Regions from separate parts of the Comamonas sp. 17RB genome, predicted to be linked through region 3. Evidence: riboswitches for the same ligand, from Rfam matches in the RefSeq annotation. Region 3 holds a riboswitch; each other region holds the start of a gene.

Region 1 (10,060 bases), 570 kb from region 3:
CTGCCATGAAGCCTCATGTGCACCATTGAAGTCAGACAGCTGCATGGCGTTGTCCAGCCAGATGGAGCCCCGGTTCACATAGTCGAAAGGGTTGTCGCCGTTGACCTTCTGGTAGCCCAGTCCCAGCTTGTGGGGGCCGAAGGCGTAGCTGCCCAGCAGGCTCCAGGTGGTGGTGGCGATGTCGCCCGCCCGGGCCTTGCCGGTGTCGGCGCTGCGGTAGACATTCAGGTTGAAGGAGAGGTTGCGCTGGTCGGCCAGCGGCAGCTTGTAGAAGCTGCCCAGGTACCAGGTGTTCCAGTGGTCCTCATAGCGGCCGTAGTAGCTGCTGACCGACAGGTTGGGGATGGGGGTGTTCCAGGCGCCGCCCAGAAAGCTGAAGGCATCGCCGTTCACCCCGGAGTAATTGGCCAGCAGCTGGCCGCCATTGCTGCGGGCATTGCGGTCGGCCCAGCGGGTGAAACGCCCGGCTTGCAGCGTGACGTTGGCAATGTCGCTGCTGGTGATCTGCCAGCCGCGGTTGGTTTCGGGCAGCAGGCGGGTGTCGGAGGAGCTGAAGATGGGGTTCTTGGTGCGCATTTCCCCCAGCTTCAGTTCGGTGGAGGACACGCGCAGCTTCAGGGCGCCGCCGGCACGGCCAAAGCGGTCGGGGATGTCCTGCCCGTCCTTGGCCACATAGCGCGGCGTGGCGCGTGCACTGTCGGCTTCGGTGCCCAGGTTGATGGCGCCATAGGCATGGGCGTCCAGCCCCACGCCGACCAGGCCGCGCGTGTAGCCGGACTGGTAGTTCAGCATCAGCCCGTAAGCCGCTTCCTGGGCCTGGGTCTGGCCGCGCACGCCGCTGGCTGCGCGGAAGCTGCTGCCCTTCTGGTAGTCCAGCTGCTCGAACAGCATGCGGTTGAGCAGGGTCAGGCTGCTGCCTTCGGTGAAACCGGTGGCGTCATCCTGGGCGCCGGCACAGGCGGCGCCGGTGGTGCAGAGCAGGGCCAGGCTGAGAAGGTGGGGGGCGGTAGGTCGGCGCATGGAGGGGCGGGGTGGATGGAAATTGTGGCCGGCGCAGCGTGCGCAGGGGATAGCGGAGGGCGTGGGTGGTGTGCCTGCTGTGCGGCTACAAGCAGCCGCCAGGGCGTTTATCGGGTGGCGGCGGCGCGCGAGGCAATGCCTTCGAAGCGTTGGCGGGCTTGTTCCGGCACATCTTCCGGCACCACCAGCTGGGAGAGTGGGGTGTCGCCCACCCGCACCAGCATGACCATGCCCATGGCGTAGTGGGGCTGGCACTTGATGCCGTAGAGACCCGGCTGGGTCAGGGTGATGGCAATCTCTTCATTGACCTTGCCGCGAAAGGCGGTGGCGCCCGCTGGTGCCATGCCGGCGATGGAGACCGCATCATGGCCGTTGCTGGTCGCCAGGAACTTGATGGTGTCGCCGGGGGCGGCCTGGATGAATTCGGGCTCATAGACCATGGCGCCGTGCGGGCCGCGGTTGAGCATCTTGACTTCAAAGGTTTCGGCGCTGGCTCCGCTGGCGGCACAGCAGCACAGCCACAGGGCGGCCAGGCGGGAAGCAAGGGAGACGGTCATGGGCAAGGCTTTCAGGGCAAGGTGGTGGTCAAGGGCCGCAGGCGCAGCACGCGGCTGCCGTCGAGGGGGTCGGTCAGGCTGTGGGCCTGCACCTGGAAGACGGTCTGCAGCAGTTCCGGCGTGAGCACTTCGTCGGGCGTGCCCAGGTGCACGAGCCGGCCCTGGTGCATCACCGCCAGCCGGTCGCAGGCCAGGGCCTGGTTCAGGTCATGCAGTGCGATCACCTTGGTGATGGGAAGGTGCTGCACCAGTTGCATCAGCGACAGCTGCTGGTGCACGTCGAGGTGGTTGGTGGGCTCGTCCAGCAGCAGCACTTCGGGTTGCTGCGCAAGGGCCCGGGCAATGTGTGCACGCTGGCGCTCGCCGCCCGACAGGGTGTGCCAGGTGCGCTGCGCCTTGTCCTGCAGGCCGACGGCGTGCAGGGCCTGGTGCACGATGTCCCGGTCCCGTGTGGAGAGCGGCTGCAGGGCCGACAGCCAGGGGGTGCGCCCCAGCTCCACCGCGTCCCAGACGGTGATGGCATCCTGTGTGTGTGCGCTTTGCGCTACCAGGGCCAGCTGGCGGGCAATGCTGCGGCGTGGCATGCGGTGCAGTGCCTGGTCCCCCAGCAGCACGTCGCCGGTTTGCGGGCGCAGCACGCCGGACAGCAGGCGCAGCAGGCTGGACTTGCCCGAGCCGTTGGGTCCGATCAGGCCCAGCATTTCTCCGCTGTGCACCTGCAGCGAGACGTTCTGCACGATGGGCGTGCCCTGTACCTGCCAGCCGAGCTGGCGTGCCTGCAGTGCCACCGCAGGCCGTGTGGAGGGCGTGGATGCCGTGGGCATGGAGGGGGTCTTCATGCCCGGCGCCCCTGGGCCTTGAGCAGGATGAGCGCAAACACGGGGGCGCCCACCAGGGCAGTGATGACGCCGATGGGCAGGACCTGGCCGGCGATCAGCGTGCGCGAGACGACATCGGCCGCAATCAGGAACACGGCGCCAATCAGTGCGCTGGCGGGAATCAGCCGCCGGTGGCGGACGCCGACCAGCAGCCGCGCGGCATGCGGGATCACCAGCCCGACAAAGCCGATGGCGCCGACGATGGAGACCATCACCGCCGTCATCAGCGCGGCCGCCAGCAGCAGGGTCAGTTGCACCCGGCGCACCGGAATGCCCAGTGCGGCGGCGGATTCGCTGCCGAAGGTGAAGGCGTCCAGCGAGCGGGCATGCAGCAGGCACAGCAGGGTGCCGATGCCGGCGACCGTGGCGGTCAGCAGCGTGTCCGGCCAGCGCACGCCGCTGAGGCTGCCCAGCAGCCAGAACATGATGCCGCGCGCCTGTTCGGCGCTGCCGGACTTGGTGATGACCAGCGAGGTCAGGGCGTTGAAAAGCTGTGATCCGGCAATGCCGGCCAGCACGATCTGTCCGCTGTTGCGCAAGCCGCCATTGCCGGCGGCGTGGGCCAGCAGGGCGACCAGGGCAAAGGCGCACACCGCGCCGAAGAAGGCGCCGGTGGTCATGGAGATGGCGCCTGCGCCCAGGCCGGCCACGGTGACCAGCACCGCCCCGGTGGAGGCGCCTGCCGAGATGCCCAGCAGATACGGCTCTGCCAGCGCATTGCGCAGCAGCGACTGCAGGATCACGCCGGAGATGGCCAGGCCCGCGCCGCAGCTGGCGGCCACCAGTGCCCGCGGCAGCCGGTAGTTCCAGACGATGCCCTGGGTGATGGGGTCGACGGCGGACAGCGGCTGGCCCAGCAGCTGGTGGGCCAGCACCTGAAAGACGGTGTGCGCGGAGATGTCGGTCTCGCCGATGGCGATGCCCAGCACGACCGCGATCAGCAGCAGGGCGGCGGCCGCGGCCACCACCCAGGCCGTGCGCAGCAGCCGGCCGCCAGCGGTGCCGGCTGCGTCTGCGCGAGGGAGTGCAGTCTCTGCTTGCATGGAAATAGGGGGCTGCCGTGCAGGGCGGCACGGCAGGGGGCTTTCTTCTTGCTGTTCTTACTTGGCTGCGCCTTGCAGGCGGAGCACGGCCTCGGCAATCTGTTCCATGCCGTCGACCTGGCGGATCGAGCCTTGCAGGGCATCCGCATCGACGATGACGATGCGCTGGTGCTTGACGGCATCCATGTGCTGGGTGACCGGGTCCTTCTTCAGGAATTCCAGCTTCTTCTGGTAGTCATCGGCAGGGAAGCGGCGGCGGTCCATGCGGGCAATGATCAGAATCGAGGGGTTGGCCTTGGCAATGGTTTCCCAGCCCACGGTGGGCCATTCTTCGGTGGAGCTGACGACGTTGCGCAGGCCCATGGACTGCATCATGTAACCGGCCACACCGTTCTTGCCGGCCATATAGGGGTCGGCCGCCAGATCGGCGCTGGAGAACCACAGCGCCGCCGACAGGTCTTGCAGCTTGGAGGCCTTGACCTTGGCGATGGCCTGGGCCTGGCGTGTGCCGAGGTCCTTGACCAGGCTGTCGCCGCGCGCCTGCACGTCAAAGATCTGGGCCAGCTGGTGAATGCTCTTGTACAGGGACTTCACGTCGTAGCCGGCCGTGCGTGTGCCGTCCGACCCCACCAGGTTGTTCTTGCCTTCGCAGTCGGTGGGCATGGCGTAGGTGGCAATGCGCAGGTCGTGGAATTGCTCGCGGGTGCCGACCACGCCGTCCTTGCCGACCATCCATTCGAACTGGGACACGACCAGCGCCGGGCGCTTGCCGATCACCGACTCGAAGCTGGGAATGTTGTCGGACAGGCGTGGAGCCTTGTCGTTGACGGCCTTGAACTGCGGCAGCACCGGGTTGAACCACAGCGCCGTGCCGGCCACCTTGTCGCCCAGGCCCAGCGCATACAGCATCTCGGTGCCGCCCTGGCCGATGGTGACGGCCGAAGCAGGGGCCTTGTCGAAAGTGACGGTGTGGCCGCAGTTCTGCACCTGCAAGGGATAGTCCGTGGCGTGGGCGGTGAAGGTGGTGGCCAGCAGGGCGGTGCAGGCAAGGCTTCGGATCAGCATCAGGCTCGTCTTTCCAGGTTGGGCAGGGACCACTGGAAGACAAGGCACAACCCACGCTGTGCGTGCGGGCCGCAGCGGCGCCGGAACGACAGAGTCACGAGAAATGGCTCACTTCCCGGACACCCCGCCGGCAATGAATGGTTGGTGCTTTGGCAGGTCTCCTGACTGGCAGATCAGCGCCTCGCGACCACCTTCCCAAACTGGCGTTCAGTGGTGTGTCGGTCGCGGGCTCATTGCCTACAGTTGCGGGGGCAGTTCCATTTGGCAGGCAGCGCCAGGGGCGCGGTCTGCACTGGATTCCCTCATGCGGCCAGCGTACGCCGGTGCATGTCCTTGCGGAACCAAAGTTCGGGTAATGTAGCTGATTTTGTAGCGGCAGCCCCCCACGGCAGCCTGTGCGCATGGCGGTTTCGAGTCTGGCATGACCCTGTCTTTGTCCCTGTCCCATCTGATTTCCATTCAGCCGGTCGAGCGCCTGCAGGAGGTGGACGGTTTTCTGCGCGATGCACGCGTGCAGATGTTCGGTGCGCGCGTGTCTGCCCAGGACACGGCGGCGGACCTGCTGCATTTCGAGCAGGTGTACGGGGGGGGCGGCGGGCGGATGTGGGCGGCCCACGATGCGCAGCGGGGTGTGGTGGGCAGCATTGCCTACCGCCCGTACGACGGCCGGTTTGCGCAGCTGGATTTCGGGCCGCTGGCCGTGGTGGAAGTGGTGCGCCTGTTTGTGGCGCCGGTGTGGCGGCGACAGGGGCTGGCACAGGCCTTGTGGGCCACGCTGCAGGCCCACGCCCGGGCCCACGGGGTGGAGGTGCTGTACCTGCACACCCACCCGTTCTTGCCGGGGGCGCTGGAGTTCTGGCAAGGCAACGGGTTTGCGGTGCTGCAGCGCGAGGCCGACCCGGTCTGGCAGACCATCCACATGCAGTGCCTGTTGCCGCCTGCGCTGCCCACCGCAGCGTGCACTTAGCTGTCCCCGTTGCGCGAAGGGTGTGCTGCCGCTCCTATAATTTGCGCTTTGAACAGGAGCTCTGCATGGCGCATGCCCATGCCGGGTGAAACGGGAAGTCCGGTGACCTTCGCCTTCGGGTGGGAAGCATTCCGGCGCAGCCCCCGCTGCTGTAAGCCTGACCGCCACACGTTGATGCCACTGGGTACGCTACCTGGGAAGGCCGTGTGTGCGGTATGACGGCGAGCCAGAATACCGACCTGTTCGATTGCAGTGGTATGCCACGGGGTGTGGGCTGTTTGCTGACTGGCCCTTTCCACCGCTTTGGCGGTGCGACCCGGGTCTGTCGCACGCATCGCTTCCCCACCGCATGCTTTTTGTTGCGTGGCGGCTCGGGGAGAGCATGGTTCAACCGTTCACACATCGGCATGCCCGGCGCATGCCTGTCCCAACATCCGTGCAGGGCGCGGGCATGGCTGCGCGCTGCACTGCGGATGTCTCCATGGCGCGGCCTGCCGGGCAGGACCGGCGCATGCACCCCCTGACCTGCGGCGCGCAGCGGCTGTTCGGCCGTGTCCGTGGCCGTAACTGTGGGCGTCATGGCGGCCAGGCGGCCGTGGGCCCTGCCGCTGCACAGCCCTTACATCGCCCACGCCGCGCACACTGCGCCGGCACCCCCTTCACTGGCAGCGGGCACTGAGGCCGCAGCTTTCTTTTTCTTCGGAGCACAGGAGTTTCTGACCATGAGTACGCACCACAAGATCCCCGCCACCATCGTTACCGGCTTTCTGGGCAGCGGCAAGACCACGCTGCTGCGCCACATTCTGCAGAACGCCAATGGCCGGCGCATTGCGGTGATCGTCAACGAGTTCGGCGAACTGGGGATCGACGGCGAGATCCTGCGTGGCTGCGGCATCGGCTGTGAAGACGAAACCAATCCGCAAAGCGGTCAGCTCTACGAGCTGGCCAACGGCTGCATGTGCTGCACCGTGCAGGAAGAGTTCTACCCGGTCATGCGCCAGCTGATTGCGCGGCGCGACGATATCGACCACATCCTGATCGAAACCAGTGGCCTGGCCCTGCCCAAGCCCCTGGTGCAGGCATTCAACTGGCCCGAAATCAAGAACGCCTGCACGGTGGACGCCGTGATCACGGTGGTGGATGTGCCGGCGACGGCCGCCGGCCAGTTTGCGGCCAACCCGGCGGCCGTGGATGCCCAGCGCAAGCAGGATCCGAATCTGGACCATGAGTCCCCGCTGCACGAGCTGTTTGAAGACCAGCTGATTTCCGCTGACCTGGTGGTGCTGAGCAAGCTGGACCTGGCCAGCGCGCAGGACCGCGCCAAGGTGGAGGCCATCGTGCGCGAAGAGGTGCCGGCCCAGGTGAAGATCGTGGCGGCCGAGCATGGCCAGATCGACCTGGGGGTGGTGCTGGGCCTGTCCAGCGCTTCGGAAGAGAGCATCCATGAGCGGGTGGGCCACCATGAGCATGGCGAAGGCGAGGAACACCACCACGACGCGCACGACCACGATGCCTTCGATTCCGTGGTGATCGAGCTGCCCGAGGTGGACCGGGATGCCCTGCTGGCGTGCCTGGCCGACATCGTGGCCGAGAACACGGTCTACCGCGTCAAGGGCTTTGCGTCCCTGGAAGGCAAGCCCATGCGCCTGGTGGTGCATGGCGTGGGCAAGCGCTTTGACAGCTATTTCGACCGCCGCTGGCGTGATGACGAGGCACGCAAGACGCATCTGGTCTTCATCGGCCACGATCTGGAAGAGGACCGCATCCGCGCCGCGTTGAACGGTCTGACCGCCGGAGCGCTCTGATGCATTTGCTTGCCGTCCAGCCCGGGGGCTTTGTCGATGACGAAGCCTTTGTCTCCAGCCTGGGCCAGTCGCCGGCCGATGTGGTGGTGCTCAGTGCAGCCGACACCACGCTGGCCTTGCTGGCCGAGGCCTATGGCCAGCTGCAGGCCAGCGCCGCGCAGCAGGGCCTGGAGCCGGGCAGGGACGGCGAGCGTTTGCCGACGGTGCGGCTGGCCAATCTGATGCATCTGCGCCAGCCGGCCTCGGTGGACCTGTACGTCGATGAGGTGCTGCAGCATGCCCGGGTGATTGTGGTCGACCACCTGGGTGGCGAGAGCTACTGGCCCTATGGCACGGAGCGCATCCGCGAGGTGTGCCGCCAGAACGGCATTGTGCTGGTGATGTTTTCCGGGGATACGACGGAAGACCTGAACCTGCTGCAAAAGAGCACGGCCTCCGTGGAGCAATGCCGTAGCATCTGGCGCTATCTGCGCGAAGGCGGGGTGGCCAATGCCCGCGAGATGTTCCGCTATCTGTGGCACAGCTTTCTGCAAGGGCCGCAGCCGGCGCTGGCGCCGCGCCCACTGCCGTCTGCTGCGGTCTACCACCCCGCGCACGATGCGGCGACGGCCGCACACTGGCTGGAGCCCGGGCCTTGGCAGTGGCAGGCCGGCGCGCCCGTGGTCATGGTGGTGTTCTACCGTGCCCACCTGCAGTCGGGCAATACGCAGGTGTTCCACCAGCTGTGCCAGCAGCTGCTGGCGCAGGGCATGAACCCCTTGCCGCTGGCGCTGCTGTCGCTCAAGGATGCGACCAGCCTGGCCTTGCTGCACCAGCTGTGCGGTGCGCACCAGGTGTCGCTGATTCTGAACACCACGTCGTTTGCGCAGTCGTCGCTGGAAACGCCGGGCGACCATGCGCTGGCGGGCGATATTCCGGTGCTGCAGGTCATCATGTCCGGCAGCAACCAGCAAAGCTGGCTGGACGATGCACATGGGCTGCAGCCGCGGGACATTGCCATGCATGTGGCCATGCCCGAGGTGGACGGGCGCATCATCACGCGGGCCATCAGTTTCAAGGGGCTGTCGCATCGCAGCGAGCTGACGCAGTCGGATGTGGTGCAGTACCAGGCCCATGCCGAGCGGCTGGATTTTGTGGTGGCGCTGGCGCAGCGCTGGTGCCGTTTGCGCCACAAAGCCAATCCGGACAAGCGGCTGGCCCTAATTCTGGCCAACTACCCGACGCAGGAAGGCCGCCTGGGCAATGGCGTGGGGCTGGATACGCCGGCTTCCGTCATCCATATCCTGCAGGCGCTGCAGCAGCAGGGCTATGTGCTGGACCAGATTCCCGCCGATGGCGATACCCTGATGCAGCAGCTGCAGCAAGGCATCACCAACGATCCCGATTCCTGGGGTGTGCGGCCGGCGCAGCAGAGCCTGGATCTGGCCGGCTACCAGGCTTTCTTTGCCAGCCTGCCGGCGGAGAACCAGCAGGCCGTGGTGCAGCGCTGGGGTCCGCCCGCGTCCGACCCCATGCTGCGCCAGGGGCGCTTCATGGTGGCGGGCCTGCGCTGCGGCCAGGTGTTTGTGGGCATACAGCCGGCGCGCGGCTACCAGCTGGACCCCATGGCCAGCTACCACGACCCCGATCTGGTGCCGCCGCATTACTACCTAGCCTTCTACCACTGGCTGCGCAGCGCCTGGCAGGCGGATGCCATGGTGCACGTGGGCAAGCACGGCAACCTGGAATGGCTGCCGGGCAAGAGCGTGGCGCTGTCGCAGACCTGCTGGCCGGACCTGGCGTTCGGGCCCATGCCCCACCTGTACCCCTTCATCGTGAACGACCCGGGGGAGGGGGCGCAGGCCAAGCGCCGTGCGCAGGCGGTGATCGTGGACCACCTGATGCCGCCGTTGACGCGGGCCGAAAGCTATGGCCCCACGCGCGACCTGGAGCGCATGGTGGACGAGTACTACGAGGCGGTGACGCTGGACCGCCGGCGCGCCGCGCTGCTGCGCCAGCAGATTCTGGCCCACATCGTGCAGCACGATCTGCACCAGGACCTGGGGGTGGCGGCGCCCCGTACCGAGGCGGACGAGCAGCAGCTGCTGAACAAGACCGATGCCTATCTGTGCGAGCTCAAGGAAAGCCAGATCCGCGACGGGCTGCATGTCTTCGGCCAGTCCCCGCAGGGGCGCCTGGAGCGGGACACCCTGCTGGCACTGGCCCGCCACCCGGTGGGCAACGGCCAGGGGGCGAACAACAGCCTGATCCGCGCCTTGGCGCACGATCTGCTGCCGGGCACTGCCTTCGATCCGCTGGATGCCGCCTGGGAGCAGCCCTGGACCGGGCCGCGCCCGCAGCTGCTGCAGGCGGTGGATGGCCAGGCCTGGCGCCATGCGGGCGATACCCGCGAACGGCTGGAGCTGCTGGCGCTGCAATGGCTGGAGCAGCCCGGGCTTGCCAGCGCGGATCTGGACGCGGGCTGGGAGCAGACCCGGCTGGTGCTGCAGCGGGTGCAGCACGATCTGCGTGCCCGCTTGCAGGCCTGTGGCCCGCAGGAGATTCTGCAGCTGTGCCGGGGGCTGGAAGGCCGCTTTGTGCCCGCCGGCCCCAGCGGGGCGCCTTCGCGCGGCCGCCCGGACGTGCTGCCCACGGGGCGCAATTTCTTCTCCGTCGATACGCGCGCCGTGCCGACGCCCACCAGCTGGACCCTGGGGCTCAAGTCCGCCCAGCTGCTGGTGGAGCG
Region 2 (10,060 bases), on a different contig from region 3:
AGTTGGTCAGCCACATGGTCAGGCAGTCCACCACCACCAGCGTTTGGGGGTTGCTGTGGGCCTGCAGGGCCTGGGCCAGCTGCAGCGGCGCTTCCACCGTCTGCATGCCCGGCACGCGCGCAGCCCGGTCCACCTGGTGGCGGGCAATGCGGGCGCGCATCTCGTCGTCCCAGGCCTGGCCGGTGGCCAGGTAGGTGGCGCTGCGCCCGGGGGCGGCATCCAGCCAGTCACGCGCAGCCTGTTCTGCACGGCGGGTCTTGCCGCTTTTCTGGCCGCCCAGGATGAGTTCCTGCCAGGCCACGGGGGAAGAAAGGGAATCGCTCATGGTGGCGTGGATTATGAAAGCTCTGCCGGCCCGCCCCAGCACACCGGCTCGGCCCCCAGCAAGGCGGCCACCGCACGCGGGTGCGAAGGGAACCAGGCGTGGAAGTAGCTGGCGTGCACGCTGCCCTGGCGGTAGACCGCCTCGCCCTTGCCGGGCTCCACCGGCTGGCGTGCACGGCTGGTACGCCCGACCTCCGGCGCACTGCAGTCAAAGCGCGAGTAGTGGAAGGTGTGGCCGCGCAGCACGCTGCCTTGCAGCTGGCATTGCTGCATGCCCAGACCGGCGAGCCGGGTCTGCATCTGCGCCGTGCCCGGCAGGATGTCCCACAGCGGCTGGGACTGGCCTTGCGCATCGGTGATCTGCTGGCCCAGGGCCAGCATGCCGCCGCACTCGGCCCACACCGCCTTGCCCGCCGCCACGTGGGCACGCAAATCGGCCTGTAGCCCGGTGTTGGCCGCCAGCTTGCCGGCATGCAGTTCCGGATAGCCGCCGGGCAGCCACAGGGCATCGCAGGGCGGCAGGCCTTCGCCAGCCAGGGGCGAGAAAAATGCCAGATTGGCCCCTATGGCCTGCAGGCAGTCCAGGTTGGCCGGGTAGATGAAGCTGAAGGCCGCATCGCTGGCCACGGCCACCGTGCGCCCCTGCAGCCAGGGCTGCAGCGCCTGCTGTCCGGCCGGCGGTTGGGCCGCTGCTGCTGCGGGGAATTCCACGCTCCAGCGCTGCCAGGCGGCCCAGTCCATCTGGCCCAGCGGGGTGTCGGCCAGCTGGTCGGCGGCGGCGTTCAGCCGTGCCATGGCATCGGGCAGCTCGTGCGCGGCCACCAGGCCCAGGTGGCGCTCCGGCAGCAGCTGTGCATCCCTGCCCTGGCCGATGCGCGCCAGCGCGCCCAGCCACAGATCGGGTTCACGCAGGCTGGTCTGCAGCATCTGCGCATGCATGCCGGTGGCCACGCGGTTGGCCAGCACCCCGGCCCACGGCACCTCCGGCTGGTACTGCCGCATGCCCAGCACCAGGGCGCCAAACGAGCCGGCCATCGCGCCCGCATCCACCACCAGCAGCACGGGCACGCCCAGTTGCTGGGCCAGATCGGCGGCAGTCGGGCTGCCGTCAAACAGGCCCATCACCCCTTCGATCAGGATGACATCGGCCTCACCGGCGGCGGCATGCAGGCGGGCCCGGACCTCGTCCATGCCCACCATCCAGCCGTCCAGGTTGTGCACCGGTGCACCGCTGGCCAGTTGGTGCCAGTAGGGGTCCAGAAAATCCGGGCCGCACTTGAACACGCGCACCGTGCGCCCCTGGCGGGTGTGCCAGCGCGCCAGCGCGGCGGTCACGGTGGTCTTGCCCTGGCCCGATGCCGGGGCCGCCACCAACACGGCCACGCAGCGGCGCGCAGCTTGGGCGGAAGTATCAGTCAACATGCATGCTTTCCGGCGGCCCCGGCGGTCAACGGGGCAGCCATTTCAGGCCCACCCAGAAGGTGCGGCCCGGCGTGGCGTAATCCTGGGCCAAGGTATAGGCCCGGTCCATCAGGTTGTCGATGCGTGCGGTCAGGGTCAGGTCCCTGGCCACCTGCGTGGAGGCCGACAGGTTGAACAGGGTGTAGCCACCCAGGCTCATGACCTGCTCGTCCTTGGCGTTGTAGCGGCGGCTGGCCGCCTGCATTTCCCCGCCCAGTGTCCACCCGTGCACGGCGGCATCCACCCCCAGGGTGGCAAAGCGGCGCGAGCGGCGCTCCAGCAGCTTGCCGGTGGCCTCGTTCGTGGGGTTCTGGAAATCCACGGAGCCATACCACTTGAGCCGGCCGGTGCGGTAGGCACCGGTCAGGGTGATGCCCTGCAGCTGCGCACGCTCCACGTTCACATAGCAGGACGTCTTGCCGCAGCTGCCCAGGCCTTTTTCATAGGACACCAGGTTCTGCAGCTTGTTGCGGTACAGCGTCACCCCCAGGTGGTTGCCCTGGTCGGCCCAGCGCAGACCGATTTCCTTGTTCAGGCTTTCTTCGGGTGCCAGGGCCGGATCGCCATAGTCCGAAAAGCGCTGGTACAGGCTGGGCACGCGAAAGCCGGTCGAGGTGGAGGCGGTGGCGCGCAACTGGGGCGCAAATGCCCAGGCGTAGCCGATGCCGCCGGTGTTCTTGCGGCCGAAGTCGCTGTCCTCGTCGCTGCGGGCATTCAGCTGCACGCTGTGGGTACCGAACTTGGCGCCGTAGCCGATGGCCACGCCGGTCTGGTCGCGGTCCCTGTGGCTGGTATTTTTCAGGCCGGTGTTTTCCAGCGTGTCTTCGCGCCGCTCCAGCGCCAGGCTCAAGGTGCCCGGGCCCAGCAGCCACTCGTTCTGCAGCAGCATGGTGCGCAGCCGGGTTTCGGCTTCGTAGGTGCTGGTGCCCGAGGTCTCGTAGCGGTTGGTGGATTCGCTGACGGACAGGCGCGTGCGAAAGCGCTCCGTCCACTGGGCGGTCCAGCTCAGGCCATAGGCATCCAGCGCGCGCAGGCCGCGGTCGTCCTTGACCGATTTGCTGGCGTCATACCCGGCATTGGTGCGGCTGGTCAGGGCCGTCAGCTCCAGGCGCTGGTCGGCGTTCAGTTGCAGCCCCACGCGGGCGTTGGCCGATTTGCGTGTGTAGCCATCGCGGTCTTCGTTGTGCACACCGCGGTTCTTGGAGTCGAAGCCATGGCTTTCGGCATAGGACAGGCCCAGCGCGTAATCCACCATGCCCTGGGCGCCGCTGATGCCAGCCTCGGCCTTGCGGCTGCCGTACTCGCCGGCCCCCAGGCCCACAAAGGGCTGCACGCCGGCGGTTCCGCGCTTGGTGAACACCTGCACCACGCCCGCCAGCGCGTCCGAGCCATAGACCGCACCTGCCGGGCCGCGCAGCACTTCGATGCGCTCGATCAGGTCCACCGGCAGGGATTCCCACTGCGCACCGCCGGAGCCGTTCTGCACATCGACACGGATGCCGTCGATATAGACCGCCGTGTGCTGCTTGCTGGCGCCGCGCAGGTAGAGACCGGTTTCGGTGCCGGGGCCGCCGTTGCGGGTGATCTGCACGCCGGGCAGCTTGGCCATCACGTCTTCCAGCGACCGGCCGGCCTGCTGGTCCAGCTGGTCGCGGTCGATGACCGTCATGTCCGCAATCACGTCCGACAGGCGCTGCTCGCTGCGCGTGGCGGACACCACGGTCTCCTCCAGCGTGGCGCGTGCAGAGGGGCTCTCCTGGGCCTGGGCAGCGGCCGCCACCGCGCACAACATGGCTGCCGACACGGCAGACCACGGCAAGGCGGGCGCCACGGCACCGGCCTTCAAAACATTCGAAAACATGAGAAAAAAACACCTAGTCGCCCGTACCAGCCTCCCCGCCAGTGATGGGCAAAACCATGCCCGCTCGAGCGGGCACACCAGTGTTGGCCGGTATCCGGGCTGGTCCTCCACACCATCGCCTTCCCAGACGCTTGTTCAAGGCATCCAGTGGCGGTATCAGATGGCGGGGGTGCATGGCATGCACCAGGGACTCACCGTTGCGGGGGCAGCGCAGGCTGGGCGGGTTCTGAAAAAAACGAGGCCGTCCTGCTTCCCGTTGAACTGCTGCGCGTGAACCGCGCTGCGAGCACCAACAGCCGCGATTTTAGTTTCAGTCGTGCCGTTCGTAGAAAAACTGCTGTGCACCGGTGTTTTCCAGCGTCATATGCAGGCTGATTCGGCCTTATTTCACCTGCTTACATTTAGGCACGCCTACAATTGCTACCCTCTATGTCCATGACCTCGCAGCCTTCCATGATCGAGCCGCTGGCAGAGCGTGTTGATCGCCTGCTGCTGCGCCACGCCGAGCTTCAGCGCACCAATGCCCTGCTGGCCGAGCAGGTGGCCGCGCTCACACAGGAGCGCGATTCCCTGCGCTCGCGCCTGCAGGCGGCACGTGCACGGGTGGACGCACTGATTGAGCGCCTGCCCGCCAACCAAGAGGCACCATGAGCCAGATCGAAGCGCGCATCCTCCAGCAAGACTATGTGTTGACCTGCCCCGAGGGCCAGGAAGACATGCTGCTGGCCGCCGTGCAGCGGGTGGATGCGGACATGGAACGCATCCGCAACACCGGCAAGGTGCGCGCCCGCGAACGCGTGGGGGTGCTGGCCGCCGTCAATCTGGCGTTCGAGAGTGCATCGCTGTACACCCGCGTGCAGGAACTGGAGCAAGAGCTGGAGCTGACGCTGGAAAACGGCTTGGCACCCGCGGCCCCTGCAGCCGACGCACTGCCCGCTGCTCCGCTGGAAGACACACCGCGGGACGACACCCTGCAGCAAGCGCAGCAGGCACAGGAAGAAGCCCAGGTACTGGCCGCGCAGCTGCATGAGCTGCTGGTGCTGCGCGAGCACGAGCTGCAGCAGGCTCAGGCGCTGATCGAACGCCTGGAAGCGGCGCTGGAAGTCGACAGCAAGCTGCTGTAGAGGCCTTGCGGCAGCGCCGAAAAGCTGCTGCCGCGCAAATCCCCCTTTTCTCCATCCGGTCCACCACAAGCCGCCGGGCACGCGCTAAAATAAAGGCGTCTGCAAATCTGCCGTGCTTTATATTGCCTTGAACCAATGCTCCCTGAGCACGGGCTTGGTACATTGCCAGGCAAGCGTGATCGTCTCGCGTTAGACGAACCCAACGTCTGGTTGCCCTCGCCCACCTGAACCCCCGGTTCAGGATGACGGCGCGGTGGTTTTTGCAGACACCCCCCACCCTCATCCCGGCGGCCAAGGCCGCTACACCGGCCGGTCTTCTCCCGGCACTCCGCCCCCCAGACTTCCTGCTTCCAGGCCTGCCGCCTGGGCGCGCAGCATGGCCTGGAAGGTAGCCGCCTCGACCCCCGGGGCACACAGAAATCCCTGGTAGAAGCCGCAGCCCATGCGCATCAGCGTTTCACGCTGCGCGGCGGTTTCCACGCCCTCGGCGACGATCTCCACATCGAGCGCGCGGCCCAGGCCGATGACCGCCTCCACAATGGCCTTGTCGCTCATGTCCTGCGGCAGACCACGCACAAAGGACTGGTCGACCTTGAGCTTGGAAATTGGCATGCGCTTGAGGTAGGCCAGGTTGGAATAACCGGTACCGAAGTCGTCGATCACCAGCTGCACACCCAGGTCCGCGAGCTGTTCGATGCAGTGCACGATGACCGGCTCCTTCTGCAGCAGGGCAGACTCGGTGAGTTCCAGCTCCAGCCAGCATGCCGGCAGGCCATAGGCACTGAGCAGCGAGGCCACGCGCGCCGCATAGTCGGGCTGGTGCAGCTCCAGCGAAGAGACGTTGACCGACACCTTCACGCCCAGGCCCTGCTTGACCCAGCGCACTGCTTCCTTGACCGCCTGCTCCAGCACCCAGGCGCCGAGCTTGACGATGTAGCCGGACTCCTCGGCCAGCGGAATGAACACCCCGGGCGAGACCACGCCCAGGCGTGCATCCGTCCAGCGCAGCAGCGCCTCGCAACCGACGATGCTACCGGTGTGCATTTCGACCTGGGGCTGGTAGACCACGCGCAGGGCATCACGGTCCAGCGCCTGCCGCAGCGCGTGCTCCATCTGCACCCGGCCCAGCAGCCCGTTGGACATGGCCGGCTCGTAGAAGCCGAAGCTACCCTTGCCACTGGCCTTGACCCGGTACATGGCGGTGTCGGCCTGCTTGATCAGTTCGTTGAGCGTGCGCCCGTGCTCAGGGTACTGGGCCATGCCAATGCTGCATTGCACCGAAAAGCCCAGACCGTCCAGCACGAACGGCTCGCGCATTGCATCCTGGATGCGCCGGGCAATCCGCTCGGAATGCTGCTTCTGGCACGCATGCAGGTAAAGGACGAATTCGTCTCCACCCAGGCGGCACAGCACATCCAGCGGCCGCAGACAGGACTGCAGGCGCTGCGCCACCAGCTGCAGCACCCGGTCGCCGAACTGGTGACCCAGGGAGTCGTTGATGATCTTGAAGCGGTCCAGGTCCAGGAACAGGATGGCGAACTCGGCCTGCGTATCCTGGGTGATGGCCTGCTCCACATGCTGGCCGAGCATCAGGCGGTTGGGCAGGCCGGTCAGCGCATCGCTGAAGGCCAGTTGTTCGATCTTCTGCTGCGCCGCCTGCTGCTGGGTCAGGTCCCGGATGAAGCCCACACTTTGCTGCACCTGCCCGCGCTCGTCGCGCGAGACCACCCAGGACAGGCGCACGGCACACAGGCTGCCGTCCACGCGCTGCAGCTGGCGGTTACCTTCCCAGTGGCCGACCTCTTTCCACGCCTGCGCCACCGCGTCCAGCCATTCCGGCTCGGTCTGCGCAAACAGCGCACTGGCCTGCGCACCGGGGGACAGGGGGGCACCCAGCATGCCGTCGCAGGCCGGGTTGGTCTGGAGGACGGCACCCTGCGCATCGGCAATGAAGATGGCGTCCAGGCTGCTCTCGAACACCTGCGCGGCCACCCGCAGGCCGCTTTGGACTTCCATCTCCCTGGAGATGTCGCGGAACGAAAAAATGCGCCCCACAGCCATGCCGTGGCGCAGCAGCGGAACCGAGCGGCGTTCCACCACGCGCCGGTCCGCCAGATTCAGGATATCGGCGGTGTGCACCAGGGGGTCCTGGCCCAGCGCCTGCAGTTGCTGGTCGTACTGTGCAGGCGACAGCACCTGGTCCCGCATCCAGGCCATGATGGCCGCATCATTGCGCTGCAGCAGCAGCGCAGCCGGCATGACCCAGATATCGGCCAGCTTCTGGTTGAAGGCGCGGATCGCACCATCGGCCGAGCACACCAGCACGCCATCGGCGGCCGAGTCCAGGGTGGCGCGCAGCTCGGCCAGCAGGCTCTCCAGCTCGCGCTCGTTGTGTTCCTGCTCGCTGCGGTCCAGCAAGGTCCACAGCAGCCAGTTCCCGCCCTCGGGGTCTTCGACTTCACGGATGCGCTGCTCTACCGGGATGGCCCGGCCGCTGGCATGCAGTACCTGGGTGTGGGTGACCTGCCCCCAGCTGACTTCCGCGGCATCGTTCCAGCGGTACATGTCCTGCGGCGCCGCCGCCAGATCGCGCACGTGGCAGCCTTGCAGGCGCGAGCCCGTCAGGCCCACCAGACGCTGCGCCGCCGAATTGGAATACGCCACGGTCAGGCTGTGGGGGTCCACCAACCACACCGCCTCCGTCATCCACTCAAACGCCTGGCACCATGCCTGCAAATGGGTGGACTGGTTCATGCTTCCCCTCCCACGGCAGACATCAGCGGCACGGCGCGCTCGAAGAAGTAGCACACGCGCTGGCGCGGCGACAGATAGTCCAACACCTCGCGCGGCAGCTGCGCAGGGCGCAGGCTGCGCTTGATGACCACGCCGCGCAGCTCCGACAGCTCCACAGGCTCGGCCTTGGCCCGGTCCACGTCCGGGTTGTAGAGCAGCACCGCAGGTTTCAGCGGCTGGTCGCTGCGCACGGAGGCCACCAGGCCATACCGTTCATCGCTCAGCTGCACCACCGAGCCCGGAGGGTAGACCCCCATCACGCGCACAAAGAGTTCGACCAGCTCGCGCGTGAAGCCGCCGCGGCGGCGGCCGAACAGGTCCGACAGCGCTTCGTGCGGGGTCAGGGCCACCGCATGCGCCAGCGGATTGCACAGCTTGTCGTAGCAGTTGGTCAGCGCCAGGATCTGGCCTTCGATGGACAGGTCTTCCTCCACCAGGTGCAGCGGAAAGCCCGTGCCGTCCGTCGCCTCGTGGTGCTGCGCAATCGCCGTCAGAGCCGTGGGCGACAGGCCCATGCGCTGGCCGTAGGCCACAGAAGCCCCCACATGGTCTTCGTACGCGGCTTTTTGCTCCGGCGTGAAGCTGGGCAGCAATTCGGTGCAGCGGGGGTCGATGTCTCTTTTGCCCACATCGTGCAGCAAGGCGGCCAGGCCCAGGTCCATCAGCCGCGCCGAATTGAGCCCATGGGACTTGCCCAGTAGCAGCGAAAGCACGGTGACATTGATGGGGTGGGCGCCCTGCTGTTCGCCCACGCTCTCGGACAGCAGCCGGATGGCCGTCTGCGAGGCATCCAGCAGCTCCGCGATATACCCGGCCACCAGGCTGGAGCTGGCGCGCATGGCGTCCTGCGGGTCGTTGACCAGCCGTGACACGACTTCGCGGTAGCTGTGGGTGGCGGCAGAAAAGCGCTGGTCGCAGGTCTTGAGTGCGGCCACTTCGCTCGACGCCATAGCCGGCACATCGCGTGCCGCCAGCGTCGGGATGTGCAGCCCCGACGAGCCGATGGTGGCAGGCCGTGCCGGCTGTGGCGGCGTGCCATCAGCTGCGGGCGCCTCCCCCTCTTCATTTGTAAGTGGAGGTAAAAAAGTCAAAACACTGGGATCAGATTTTGCAGGAATGCAACGAATCTCGTCCAAACCCAGCGATTGCAGCACGTCAATCTGTTCCTGGCTGTTCACTCGAAAGCTGCTCACTGGAAATGGATGGCGCAACCAGCCAATGTCCAATTGGACATACATACCTATGCAGATGTCCCGAACGTCAATTAAAAGGGAGTGCGTCACGTTGTTTGGGCTGCAGCACGCCAGCAAGCCAGTCGATCCAAACCGCCCATTATGACGACTGCATGCGACAAATAAGTACTTACATAAAGGGGTTGCGCAAGCGGCGCCGCTGTGCATTAAAAAGCTACAGCGTATTGTGCCGCGTTACCGCTCCATGTCAGCCCTAGCGGCACCACTGTGATGGCACATGCACCATGTCCATCCACAGGGCCCACAGCGAGACACCGGCCAGCAGCGCGCCGGCGGTGCGCAGCCCCCAGGCTTCGCGCCACTGCTGCAGGCGGCTGATGCGCTGCCACAGCCACGGGCCCAGGGCCAGCCACAGGCCCCCGCCCACACCGAACGCCACCATGGATGCAGCGCCCTGCCACACGCCGCCAGCCAGGGCCGCCACCATGACGGCGGAGTACAGCAGGCCACACGGCAGAAAAGCCCACAGGCTGCCGGCCACCCAGGTTCCCCCCGGCCCGCGCACACCGTGCTGCACCTTGCTCCACAGCTTGCGCCCGCCGGACTCCACCCATTGGGGCTGGCGGGCCTGAAGCAGCAGCATCAGGCCCCACGCCAATGCCGCCAGGTGCAGCAGCACCCACAGCGGATGCAGGGCGGAGGTGCGGTCGGAGAACCAGGCCACCGTCTCCATGGCATAGGCCGCCACGCCGCCCAGCGCGGCATAGCCCATCAGGCGACCAGCGTGAAAGCCCAGCCAGCGCCCAGCATTGGCCGCCTCTGGCGGCTGCGCCGAAGCCCCTTCAGGCTGGATGGACACCACCCGCCCCCCGCTGCGCAGCGGCGAGACGATGGCCGCACAGGGTGCGGCGCACATCGCAAGACAATGGGGCCCACCCACGAGCCCCATGAAGAAAGCGGTTCCAAGCAACGACAGCCACATGGGCTAGATGATCCTGGAAAAGCGCGCCCGGTTCTTGCCGGCCTGCAAATGCCGGTCAAACGTCATGGCCACGCCGCGCACAAAGAACCAGCCCATGGGCGTGACCTTGATGCCGTCGTCGTCGATCACCACCAGGCCCTGCTCCTGCTGCTGGGCCAGCATCTCCAGCTCGGCCGCGAAGTAGCGCTGGAAGTCCAGCAGCCAGGACTGGCTCATGGGCTCGAACAGCACTTCGCCCTGGCACATCAGCGACATGATGACGGCGCGCCGCACCAGGTCGTCGCGCCCCAGCGCCAGGCCCCGCACCACGGGCAGCCGACCC
Region 3 (10,060 bases):
GGGCGAGCGGTCCTGGGCGATGAAGATGGGGCTGCGGTTCAGGTTGAAGACGTTGTTCACCGCCGCAAACAGCTTCACGCTGCGGTTCACCCGGTAGTCGCCGCGCAGGTTCCACACCGTGAAGGCGCCCTTGCGGTGGATGTAGGTGCTGCTGGGTTCGCCCTGCGGCACCAGCAGGTTCTCTTCGGTGTCGTACCACATCGGTCCACGCAGCAGCGCCGTGAGCTGCATGCTCCAGTCGCCGGCATTGCGGTCCATGCCCTGCGCGTAGCGCATGCCGGCCGAGGCCTGGAAGCGGTACATGCGCTGCACGCGGTCGGTGTTGGCGGTGGGCGCCGCGCCCTTGTCGCGCATGTCGAAGTGGTAGTAACCGCCCGCAAAGGCGCTGAGCGACTGGCCCGGCAGGCCCAGGGCCAGCACCTGCTTGAGGTCGACGTTGGTGGTCAGCTCCAGGCCGCGCGCCACGACTTCTGCGGCGTTGTTGGCATAGTCCGAGGTGTTGGTGCTGGGGCCCCGGGATACGGTGGTGATGCGGTTGGAGATGACGTTCTGGAATAGCGCTGCGTCCACCTTCCAGCCCGGCTGCGTGAAGGTGGCGCCCACTTCGATCTGGCGGCTGGTCTCGGGCTTCAGATTGGGGTTGCCGAAGGTGCGCCCGCCGCCCACGGCGGTGAAGTCGGCGGCCAGTTCGGTGGCAGTCGGCGCCCGGAAGCCGGTGGCGATGCCTGCGCGCAGGTTCCAGTCGTCGGTGGCCTTCCAGGTCGAACCCAGGGACCAGGTGTGGGTGTCGTACTTGCGCACATTGGACTGGGCAAACGCCAGGTTGGGCGTGGGGTCGAACCGGGTCTCGCCCCAGGTCTTGCGCAGGCCGCCGCGCAAGGTCAGCCGGTTGTCCAGCAGGGTGTGGGCGTCTTCCAGGTACAGCGCCTTGGTTTCTTCCGTCTGGTTGTTGTCGTACGGCGCCACCTGGCCGGCCGGGCCGCCGGGCATGGCCACGCGGAAGCGGTCCGAGCGCAGATGGCTGCGTTCCCAGTCCACGCCCACCAGCAGGTCGTTGGCGGCAGACAGGCGAAAGCGCGGCTGCAGGCGGATGCCGGTGGCGTCCAGCTTGCGGTCGTTGTAGTCGCGCGCCGTGCCCGGCACCGGGTTGGTGCCGCTCTTGATGACGGGGGACGCCCAGTTGAATTCGTCCTCGTCCACGAAGTGGTAGACCTGCGCCAGCCAGCTGACCGACTGATCGGCCAGCGCGCCGGTGTAGGTCAGGTCCAGCGAGCGGTTGTCGCGGTTGTCCTTGCTGTAGATGTTGGACCCGGATCCCCGGAAGCCCGCGTTGTAGATGCCGTCGGTGCGCGCCTGCAGCTCCACCCGGTTCAGGCTGTCGATCTGCAGCCCCAGGGCGGCCACCGCACCACGGCGCTTCCAGCCGGTGTTCTGCATGACGGTGCCGCCGTCACCGGACTTGTAGTCATCGCGGGCGCTGGTGTTCAGGCCCACATACCAGTCCAGCATGCCGCTGGTGCCTGCGGTCTGGGCCTGGGTGCTCCAGCCGCCCCAGGAACTGCCGGTCACCGTGACGCGGTTCAGCGGGCCGCTGGCGCCGGTGCGCAGGATGATGTTGATCACCCCGCCCATGTTCTGGCTGCCGTACACCACCGAGGCGGGGCCGCGCACGATTTCGATGCGGTCCACATCCGTCAGGCTGAGCTTGGACAGATTGGCCGTGCCGGCGCGGCGGCCATTGAGCAGCACCAGCACCTGGCCCTTGAAGTCGCGCCCCTGGCCGTCGGTGGCGGCGCCGCGCAGGTTCAGCGATGTCTGGGCCGCCGTCCATTCGCTGAGGAAACCCACCGCATGTTCGGCCAGCAGGTCGGTGACCGAGCGGGCCGACGAGCGTTCGATGTCCTGGCGGTCGATGACCTGGGTGGTGGCGGCAATGCGGGCACGGTCCTCGGGCCGGGCCGTGGCGGTGACGAAGACATCGCCCAGCGCGGCAGTCGGTGCCGATGTCGAAGTCGATGCGGAGGCAGCGGCCGTGGCGGCAGAAGCAGCAGAGGCCGCGGTGTGGTCGGCCACGCCCTGGGCGTGGGCACCCCACAGCGCGCAGCACAGCGCGGCGCCGGCGGTCACGGGCTTCAGGGCGGAAAGGGGAAAAGCGACAGGCCCGCAGAGGGGGCCTGGGGAAACACGGGAAGGGGTGCGCATGCGCGGCTCCAGATGGCCCTGCTCTCCCGCAAGGCCGATTCAAGAAAACATCCGCAGGCATGCATGCGCAGGCGGGACAGCTCGGCGCACGAACCCATCCAACCTGGACTGCGCGCTCACCCGCGGCGTCCAACAAAAGTGACAAGGCCGGTATCCGGGCTCGCGAAATGCCGATGTCCCGGGACATCCGTCCTGGAACTTTCGGCCCACTCCACGCCTTCCCACGCAGTGCGCAGTGGCTTCAGGTCTTACCTGGGTGCAGAGGGTGATTCGCTTACCGTTGCGGGGGCAGCGCAGGCATTGCACTCCATGGAGTGCACCTGCTTCCCGTTTAACTCCAGTGGCCGTCAGGCCAATGCAGCACCTCGTAACAAGCATTGAAATGTATCTCAATGCAGCGAGGAATTATCGTTCAGGACACATGTCCGCAACGGACACAACACGCCGGACACATCCGGAATGCATGCCCTGGCAGCTGATGGAGCGCAGCGCTGCATAAAGGCTGCAGCCGGGCATGCACCGCGTCAGTCCCAGGCCGGGAACGGGTCATGAAAGCCGGTCCAGGCCTTGGGGGCCAGGGCCATCTCGTGGTCGGTCAGCAGGCAGGCATCCAGCCGCTGGCGCAGCGCCGATTCGTCCATGCCGATGCCGATCAGCACCAGTTCCTGGCGGGCATCGCCCACGCGCTCGTCCCAGTGCTGGGTGATGGTGGCCAGCGACTCGGGCTCGCGCGGCCACTGTTCACGGGGCACGGCAGCCCACCAGCGCCCTGCCCGGCCATGGCGGCACACGGCGCCGGCCTGCGACCAGTTGCCCGCATAGAGGGGGCGGCTGGCCAGCCAGAAAAAACCTTTGGAGCGAATGACACCGGGCCATTCGGACCCCACCAGGGCGTGAAAGCGCCTGGGGTGGAACGGCCGGCGCGCGCGGTAGACAAAGCTGCCGATGCCGTATTCCTGGGTTTCCGGTGTGTGCTCGCCACGCAGCTCTTTCAGCCAGCCCGGGGCCTTGGCCGCCTCGTCGAAATTGAACAGCTTGGTGGACAGCACCGACGCCAGCAGCACCTTGCCGAAACTGGATTCCACGATGCATGCACGCGGGTTCAGGGTCTTCAGGATGGCGATGAGCCGCAGGCGCTCTGCCCCGGTGATGAGGTCGGTCTTGTTGAGCACCAGCACATCGCAGAACTCGACCTGTTCCACCAGCAGGTCCACCACCTTGCGCTCGTCCCCCTCGCCCATTGATTCCCCGCGCCCCTGCAGGCTGTCCCGGGATTCGTAGTCCTTGAGGAAGTTGAAGCCGTCCACCACGGTGACCATGGTGTCCAGCACCGCAATGTCCGACAGGCTGGCGCCCGCTTCGTCGGTGAAGGTAAAGGTCTCGGCCACCGGCAACGGCTCGGAGATGCCCGTGGATTCGATCACCAGGTAGTCAAAGCGCTTTTCCCGGGCCAGGCGGCGCACCTCCACCAGCAGGTCTTCGCGCAGGGTGCAGCAGATGCAGCCGTTGCTCATTTCGACCAGTTTTTCCTCGGTCCGGGACAGGTCGCTGCCGCCTTCGCGCACCAGCGCTGCGTCGATGTTGACCTCGGACATGTCGTTGACGATGACCGCGACGCGCAGGCCTTCGCGGTTGTGGAGGATGTGGTTGAGAAGCGTCGTCTTGCCTGCGCCCAGAAAGCCAGACAGGACGGTGACGGGAAGAAGCTTTGCCATCGCCGGTACCATGAACAAGATTTGATAATGATAACTCATTATCAAATACAAAGACAAAAACAGCAGCGAACACGTCACCCCGCCATGCTGTTGCCCAGCCCCTTGTTGGACAGCGCCCTCCGGGCCTGCATACACCCGGAAGGCGCTCGGCAGCCCAGTGCACCACCCGGCAGAAAGCAAAGCCCCCGCTGTGCGTACACAGCGGGGGCTTTTGGTATCAGTCGTTTCACGGGCTGCCGCGGCGTCGGCGGTACAAGCGACCGCTGTCTGCCATCTGCCACCGGCAGCCCGTACGGGGCTCCGCACATGCGGGGTGATCGGCACCTGATCGACTGCCTCCACCCGCAACGCCCTGGGCGGCGACTGCCCTGCCCTGGGTTCAGGCGTCCACCCGGATCCCGCGCGACTGGATGAGGTTGGCCCACTTGGCCCGCTCATCCCGCATGAATGCCTCAAAGCGCTGCGGCGTTCCGCCGCCGTCTTCGGCCCCGAACTCTTCCAGCTTGCTCACCACATCCGGCATGGCCAGGATGCGGTTGACGTCGGCATTGATGCGGGTCACCACCTCGACAGGCATCTTGGCCGGGCCAACCAGGCCGAACCAGATGCTGGCGTTGAAGCCAGGGTAGCCCTGTTCGGCCACGGTGGGCACATCCGGGAAGGCTTTCACGCGCTTGGTGCCGGTCTGTGCCAGCGCGCGCACCTTGCCGCCTTTGATGAAGGGCGACGCCGTGGTCATGCCTTCGAACGCATAGTCGATCTGCCCGCCCAGCAAGTCCGTCATCACATTCGATGCGCCCTTGTAGGGGATGTGCAGGGCCGACACCCCGGCCGTCTGCTCGAACAGTGCCAGCGCCAGGTGCTGGGCCGATCCCGTTCCGGAAGAGCCGAAGCTGATTTCGCCGGACTTCTTCTTCAAGGCCGCCAACAGTCCTTGCATGGAGGTGGACGACTTGGGGCTGGCCACCAGCACCTGCGGGGTCTGCCCCACCAGCGCAATCGCCGCAAAGTCCCGCTCGGGGGAAAAGCCGAGCTTGGGGTTGAGCGCGGGGGCAATGCCCAGGGCGTTGATGTGGCCCATCATCAGGGTGTTCCCGTCGGCCGGGGCCTTGGCCACTTCGGCCGCCGCAATCAGGCCGGCCGCGCCGGGCTTGTTTTCCACGATGACGGGGATGCCCCACAGCGTGTTCAGCTTGTTGGCGATGATGCGCGCCAGGATGTCGGTGCCGCCGCCGGCCGAGAAACCGACCAGGATTTTGACCGGCCCCGCCGGGGGCTTGCCTTGGGCAAAGCCGGGCTGGGCACAGAGTGCGCCGGCTGCGGCGACCGTGGACAGAAATTGTCTGCGTTGCATGGTATGTCTCCTTTTTTTATATGGGCCGAGGGGTCTTACGCCACCTTGCTCCAGCGGCCGAACTTCGCCACCTGTGCCTCGTCAAAGTTGAAGCCCAGGCCGGGCGTCTGGTGCAGAACGACACGGCCCTTTTCCTGCGACAGCTGGCGGTCCAGCAGGCGGCGGAAGTTCAGGACCTGGTCATCCCAGAAGAATTCGACGTAGCGCGCGTTCGGCGTGGCCGCCACCAGCGGTGCGTGCACGTCGTGGAACCAGTGCGGGCACATCTGGATGCCGTAGCCGGCGGCCATGGCGGCAATGCGCTTCCATTCGGTGATGCCGCCGCACACGGCCGCATCGGTCTGCAGGATGGAGGCGGCCCCCATGTCCAGCAGGTGCTTGTGGTACCAGCGGCCGTAGCCGATTTCCGCCGTGGCCACGGGAATGCGGGTGAGCTTGGCCAGGCGGGCATGGCTTTCCACGTCGTCGGGGCTGAACGGCTCTTCGATGAAATAGGGGTCGTACTGCTCCATGCGGCGCAGGTACTGCATGGCCTGCACGGTGTCGACCCAGCCGTTGTTGCAGTCCAGCATCAGTTCCACATCGGGGCCGATGGCTTCGCGGGCGGCCTTCACGCGCGACTCTTCGCCCTGGGGCGACCAGCGACCGGTCTTCATCTTGACGGCCTGGAAGCCCAGCTCGACATAGCTGGCCATTTCCTCGCCCAGGTGCCCGGCCGTCTTGCCTTCCACGTAGTAGCCGCCGCTGGCGTAGGCGGCCACGGTGTCCAGCTCCACCGCGCCGAGGTATTTGTGCAGCGGCAGCTGGGCGGTGCGCGCGTTGAGGTCCCACAGGGCGATGTCCAGGGCGCTGAGCGCACGCATCACCGTGCCCATGCGGCCTTGCAGCAGGGCTTCCTGGTACATGTCCTTCCATAGGCCTTCGACAGCCAGCGAGTCGCGGCCCAGCAGCACCGGGGCCAGCAGCTGTTCGACCGCCACGCGAAAGATTTCGCCCGCCGCGTTGCCGACGTAGCAGAAGCCTATGCCTTCGACCCCGTCGGTGCTGCGGATCTTGACCAGGCCGTAGTGGCGGTCCACCACGGTGCGGTTCGACAGGTAGGTGACTTTGTCCAGCGGCACGCGCGCGACGCAGACTTCGATGGATTGGATGGTGGGCATGCGGGCTCCTGAGGTGAGGTACGAAAAAAGGAATGACCGAGAGGAATGACCAAAAGGAATGGCCGCACTGTGCGCCGCATGGGCTCCACAAAAAAGATGGTGTTTGGTGGTTCAGATCACGCAAAATACGTTTTTATGGATTCGCGTTTTCTACAGAGCTTCATTGCCGTTGTGGACTGCGGCTCGATTGCCGATGCCTCGCGCCGGCTGGACCTGCCCCCCACCACCGTTGCGCAGCAGATGCGTGCGCTGGAGGCCGATGTCGGCAGCGCACTGCTGACGCGGGTGGGCCGTACCGTGCGCCCCACCGTGGTGGGCGCGCGCATCGTGGACCAGGCCCGGGAGGTGCTGAAATCGGTGGAAAACCTGCGCTCCGTGGCCTCGGCCACCGAACTGCCAGCGGGCCCGCTGCGCCTGGGGGCCACGCCCACGGCGCTGATGGGGCTGGTTCCGCCGCTGCTGCGCCGCTGGATGCGTGCCCACCCTGCCATCCAGGTCTATATCGAGCCCGGGACTTCGTCGCTGCTGCTGGACCAGGTGCTCGCCGGCAACCTGGACGCGGCCATCCTGGTGCACCCCACGTTCGCCATGCCCAAGACCTGCGAGTGGCGGCTGCTGCGCAATGAGGCGCTGGTGCTGCTGACGCCCCAGGACATGCCGGTGCAGGACCCGCTGCTCACGGCCGCACGCGAGCCCTTCATCCAGTACGACCGCAAGGTGGTGGCCGGCCGCATGGCCGACGAGTACCTGCGCAGCCACCACATCAAGCCCAAGGTGCGGTTTGAGCTGGACGGGATTGAGCACATCGCCCAGCTGGTGGCGGAAGGGTTTGGCGTGTCCATCCTGCCGGACTGGCCGGTCATCGGCCCTGCCGATCCACGCATCCGCCGCTGGCCGCTGCCGGCCCCCTGCCCCTCGCGCGAAGTGGGCATGGTGTGGCAGCGGTCTTCCATCCGCTCGCCCCTGGCTGCCGCCCTGTTCGAGCTGGTCGGCCCGCCGCCGTCCCGCAGGCCGGGCTGAGCGTCAGCGCCCGGAGCGCTTGGGCGCCGCCGGGCGGCGCGGCCCGGGCCAGGGGCGCGGCGATGCCGCACGCGGGATGCCGGCGGCCGCTTCCAGGCAGCCGATCAGGCAGTCCACCGCGGCGTCTGCACTGGCGGCCTTGCGCGACAGCAGGCCGATCTCCCGGTAGAAGGTGTCATCACCCAGAGAGATCAGCCGGACACCGCTCAGGTACGGCATATAGGCTTCGGTCACCGGGAACAGGGACACGCCCGCATCCGCCGCCACCAGAGACGCCATCGCCGGGATCTCGTCCATCTCTATCGACTCCCGCACCACCAGGTTGCGGCTCTTGAGAAAGCGGTCCACCTGCCTGCCGCCAAACGTGGAACGGTCCAGCCGCAGAAAGGGCAGGGACTGCAGCAGTGAACGCCAGTCCGCCCCCTTCACCGATTGGGCCACCGCCAGGCGGAAGGGTTCCCGCACCAGCGGGTACCAGCGCATGTCCGGCATCAGGCCGAACGGCGGGCGAATCATCACCGCCAGGTCCATGGCGGCCAGGTCGATCTGGTTGAGCAGGTACAGCGACGGTCCCGGGACCACACGCACCGGCTGGTGGGGGTGGATCTGGCGAAAGTCGACTAGCGCCCGGGCCACCAGGCTGGGCTGCAGCGACGACAGCGCCCCGAGCTGCAGCACCACGTCCGAAGCGTCGCTGTCGGCCGGGTCGCCAAGCCGGGAAAACCGCGCAATGAGTTCCTCGGCCTGATCGACCACGCGCAGCCCCGCCGCGTTCAGGGTGGCCGACCTGCCCGTGCGGTCGAACAGCGCCAGCCCCAGCGCTTCTTCCAGGCGTTTGATCTGGCTGCTGACCGCAGACTGGGTCAGACCGATCTTCCCGCCCGCGGCGGCGAACGTGCCGCAGCGCGCGACTGCGACCAGGGTTTTGAGTTCGGTGAGCATCGATTTTCGTGGAGCTAAGCCCCAATTTTTATCGATTTTCTTAATTGACTGCGCTGCATAGACTTTGCTTCAACCGTTCTTCTTTGCAACGAAAGGCACAACCATGGGCAACGACGCACTCCCCGTACAAGGCGGGCATTACAGCCGCAGCAAGGTGGCCGCAGGCCTGCTGTTTACCGCAGGCCTGGTCCCGCGGGACAGCGAACGCCAGTTGATCGGTCACACCGTGGAAGACCAGACACGCGCCGTGCTGGCGCAGTTGCAGACCATCCTGACCGACGCGGGCTGCAGCCTGTCGAACCTGGTGCGTGTTCAGGTTTACCTGGCGGACCTGGGCGACTTTGCGCGCTTCAACGCCACCTACGCGGCGGTGATGGGCGACGCCAAACCCGTGCGCACCACCACAGGCTGCGCCTTGAATGGCGTGCTGGTGGAGATTGACGCGATTGCCGACCTTAGCGGGGTGGCAGCATGAGCGCCGCAGCCCCCCATTTTGATGACGTGCGCAGCGCTGCCCAGCGCCTGCAGGGCATCGCCCACCGCACGCCGGTGCTGACGTCGACCTACCTGAACCAGGAGGTCGGCGCGGAGCTCTTTTTCAAGTGCGAGAACCTGCAGCGCATGGGTGCCTTCAAGTTCCGCGGTGCCTACAACGCGCTGGCCCAGCTGGACGATGCCCAGAAGCAGGCCGGTGTCGTCACCTTCTCCTCGGGGAACCACGGCCAGGCCGTGGCCATGTCGGCCCGCCTGCTGGGCATGCCCGCCACCGTGGTCATGCCGTCCGACGCGCCCACGATGAAGATCGCGGCCACGCGGGGCTATGGCGCCGACGTCGTGCTGTACGACCGCTACATGGACGACCGCGAGGCGATCACGGCCGACATCGCCCAGCGCTCGGGCGCGCTGTTCCTGCACCCCTATGACCATGCGGACGTGATTGCGGGCCAAGGCACTGCGGCGCTGGAGCTGTTCGATGAAGTGGGTTCTCTGGACGCCCTGCTCACCCCGCTGGGCGGCGGCGGGCTGCTGGCCGGCTCCGCCCTGGCGGCGCACGGTGTGACGCCCGCCTGCCAGGTCTTTGGCGTGGAGCCCCTGGCGGGCAACGACGGCCAGCAGTCCCTACGCGAAGGCCGCATCGTCACCATTGCGGCCCCCAAGACCATCGCCGACGGCGCCCAGACCAAGAGCGTAGGCCACCTGAACTTCCCCATTCTGCAAAAGCATGTGAGCGAGGTGCTGACGGCCACCGACGGCCAGCTGGTGGATGCCATGCGAGTCTTCGCATCGCGCATGAAGCTGGTGGTGGAGCCTACTGGCTGCCTGGCCCTGGCGGCCGTCCGCGCCCAGCGGGCGCGCTTTGCCGGCCGGCGCATAGGCATCGTCATCAGCGGCGGCAACGTCGATGTTGAACAGATGTGCGCACTGTTTTCAGGCCCTGCGGCGGCCTGAGTTTTCTGCCCTCCACCACCGAATAGCCATGAAAAAACTTGCCCTTCGTTCCTGTGCCTGCCTGGCTGCCGCACTGCTTGCTTTCCCCGCTGCCGCCCAGAATGCCGACACGCTGCAAAAGATCCGGCAATCAGGATCCGTCACCATGGGGGTGCGGGATTCGTCCGGCGCGCTGTCGTACACCCTGGGCAACGGCGCCTATGTGGGCTACCACGTCG

What was found. Region 3 has a riboswitch for cobalamin ahead of QM470_RS03130 (TonB-dependent receptor). Riboswitches for the same ligand answer to the same signal wherever they lie in the genome.
Region 1: linked by a shared signal. The riboswitch ahead of cobW (cobalamin biosynthesis protein CobW) and the one ahead of QM470_RS03130 (TonB-dependent receptor) in region 3 are both predicted to bind cobalamin.
Region 2: linked by a shared signal. The riboswitch ahead of QM470_RS10450 (TonB-dependent receptor domain-containing protein) and the one ahead of QM470_RS03130 (TonB-dependent receptor) in region 3 are both predicted to bind cobalamin.

Annotation. Positions count from the first base shown of each region.
Region 1 is NZ_JASHHY010000001.1:153,944-164,003, reverse strand. Features, by position in the region: gene QM470_RS00700 (OprD family outer membrane porin) at 1-1,020, opposite strand, end outside; gene QM470_RS00695 (pseudoazurin) at 1,128-1,577, opposite strand; gene QM470_RS00690 (ABC transporter ATP-binding protein) at 1,589-2,416, opposite strand; gene QM470_RS00685 (FecCD family ABC transporter permease) at 2,413-3,498, opposite strand; gene QM470_RS00680 (ABC transporter substrate-binding protein) at 3,556-4,563, opposite strand; cobalamin riboswitch at 4,698-4,924, opposite strand; gene QM470_RS00675 (GNAT family N-acetyltransferase) at 4,985-5,530, shown strand; cobalamin riboswitch at 5,568-5,787, shown strand; gene cobW (cobalamin biosynthesis protein CobW) at 6,253-7,335, shown strand; gene cobN (cobaltochelatase subunit CobN) at 7,335-10,060, shown strand, end outside.
Region 2 is NZ_JASHHY010000005.1:64,809-74,868, reverse strand. Features, by position in the region: gene cobU (bifunctional adenosylcobinamide kinase/adenosylcobinamide-phosphate guanylyltransferase) at 1-325, opposite strand, end outside; gene QM470_RS10455 (cobyrinic acid a,c-diamide synthase CobB) at 337-1,746, opposite strand; gene QM470_RS10450 (TonB-dependent receptor domain-containing protein) at 1,772-3,646, opposite strand; cobalamin riboswitch at 3,715-3,955, opposite strand; gene QM470_RS10445 (hypothetical protein) at 4,082-4,297, shown strand; gene QM470_RS10440 (cell division protein ZapA) at 4,294-4,770, shown strand; gene QM470_RS10435 (sensor domain-containing protein) at 5,071-7,524, opposite strand; gene QM470_RS10430 (cyclic di-GMP phosphodiesterase) at 7,521-8,963, opposite strand; gene QM470_RS10425 (sulfite exporter TauE/SafE family protein) at 9,010-9,738, opposite strand; gene hemN (oxygen-independent coproporphyrinogen III oxidase) at 9,742-10,060, opposite strand, start outside.
Region 3 is NZ_JASHHY010000001.1:724,792-734,851, forward strand. Features, by position in the region: gene QM470_RS03130 (TonB-dependent receptor) at 1-2,127, opposite strand, end outside; cobalamin riboswitch at 2,331-2,585, opposite strand; gene zigA (zinc metallochaperone GTPase ZigA) at 2,727-3,917, opposite strand; gene QM470_RS03140 (Bug family tripartite tricarboxylate transporter substrate binding protein) at 4,297-5,271, opposite strand; gene QM470_RS03145 (mandelate racemase/muconate lactonizing enzyme family protein) at 5,307-6,431, opposite strand; gene QM470_RS03150 (LysR family transcriptional regulator) at 6,567-7,451, shown strand; gene QM470_RS03155 (LysR family transcriptional regulator) at 7,455-8,393, opposite strand; gene QM470_RS03160 (RidA family protein) at 8,497-8,868, shown strand; gene QM470_RS03165 (threo-3-hydroxy-L-aspartate ammonia-lyase) at 8,865-9,842, shown strand; gene QM470_RS03170 (amino acid ABC transporter substrate-binding protein) at 9,871-10,060, shown strand, end outside.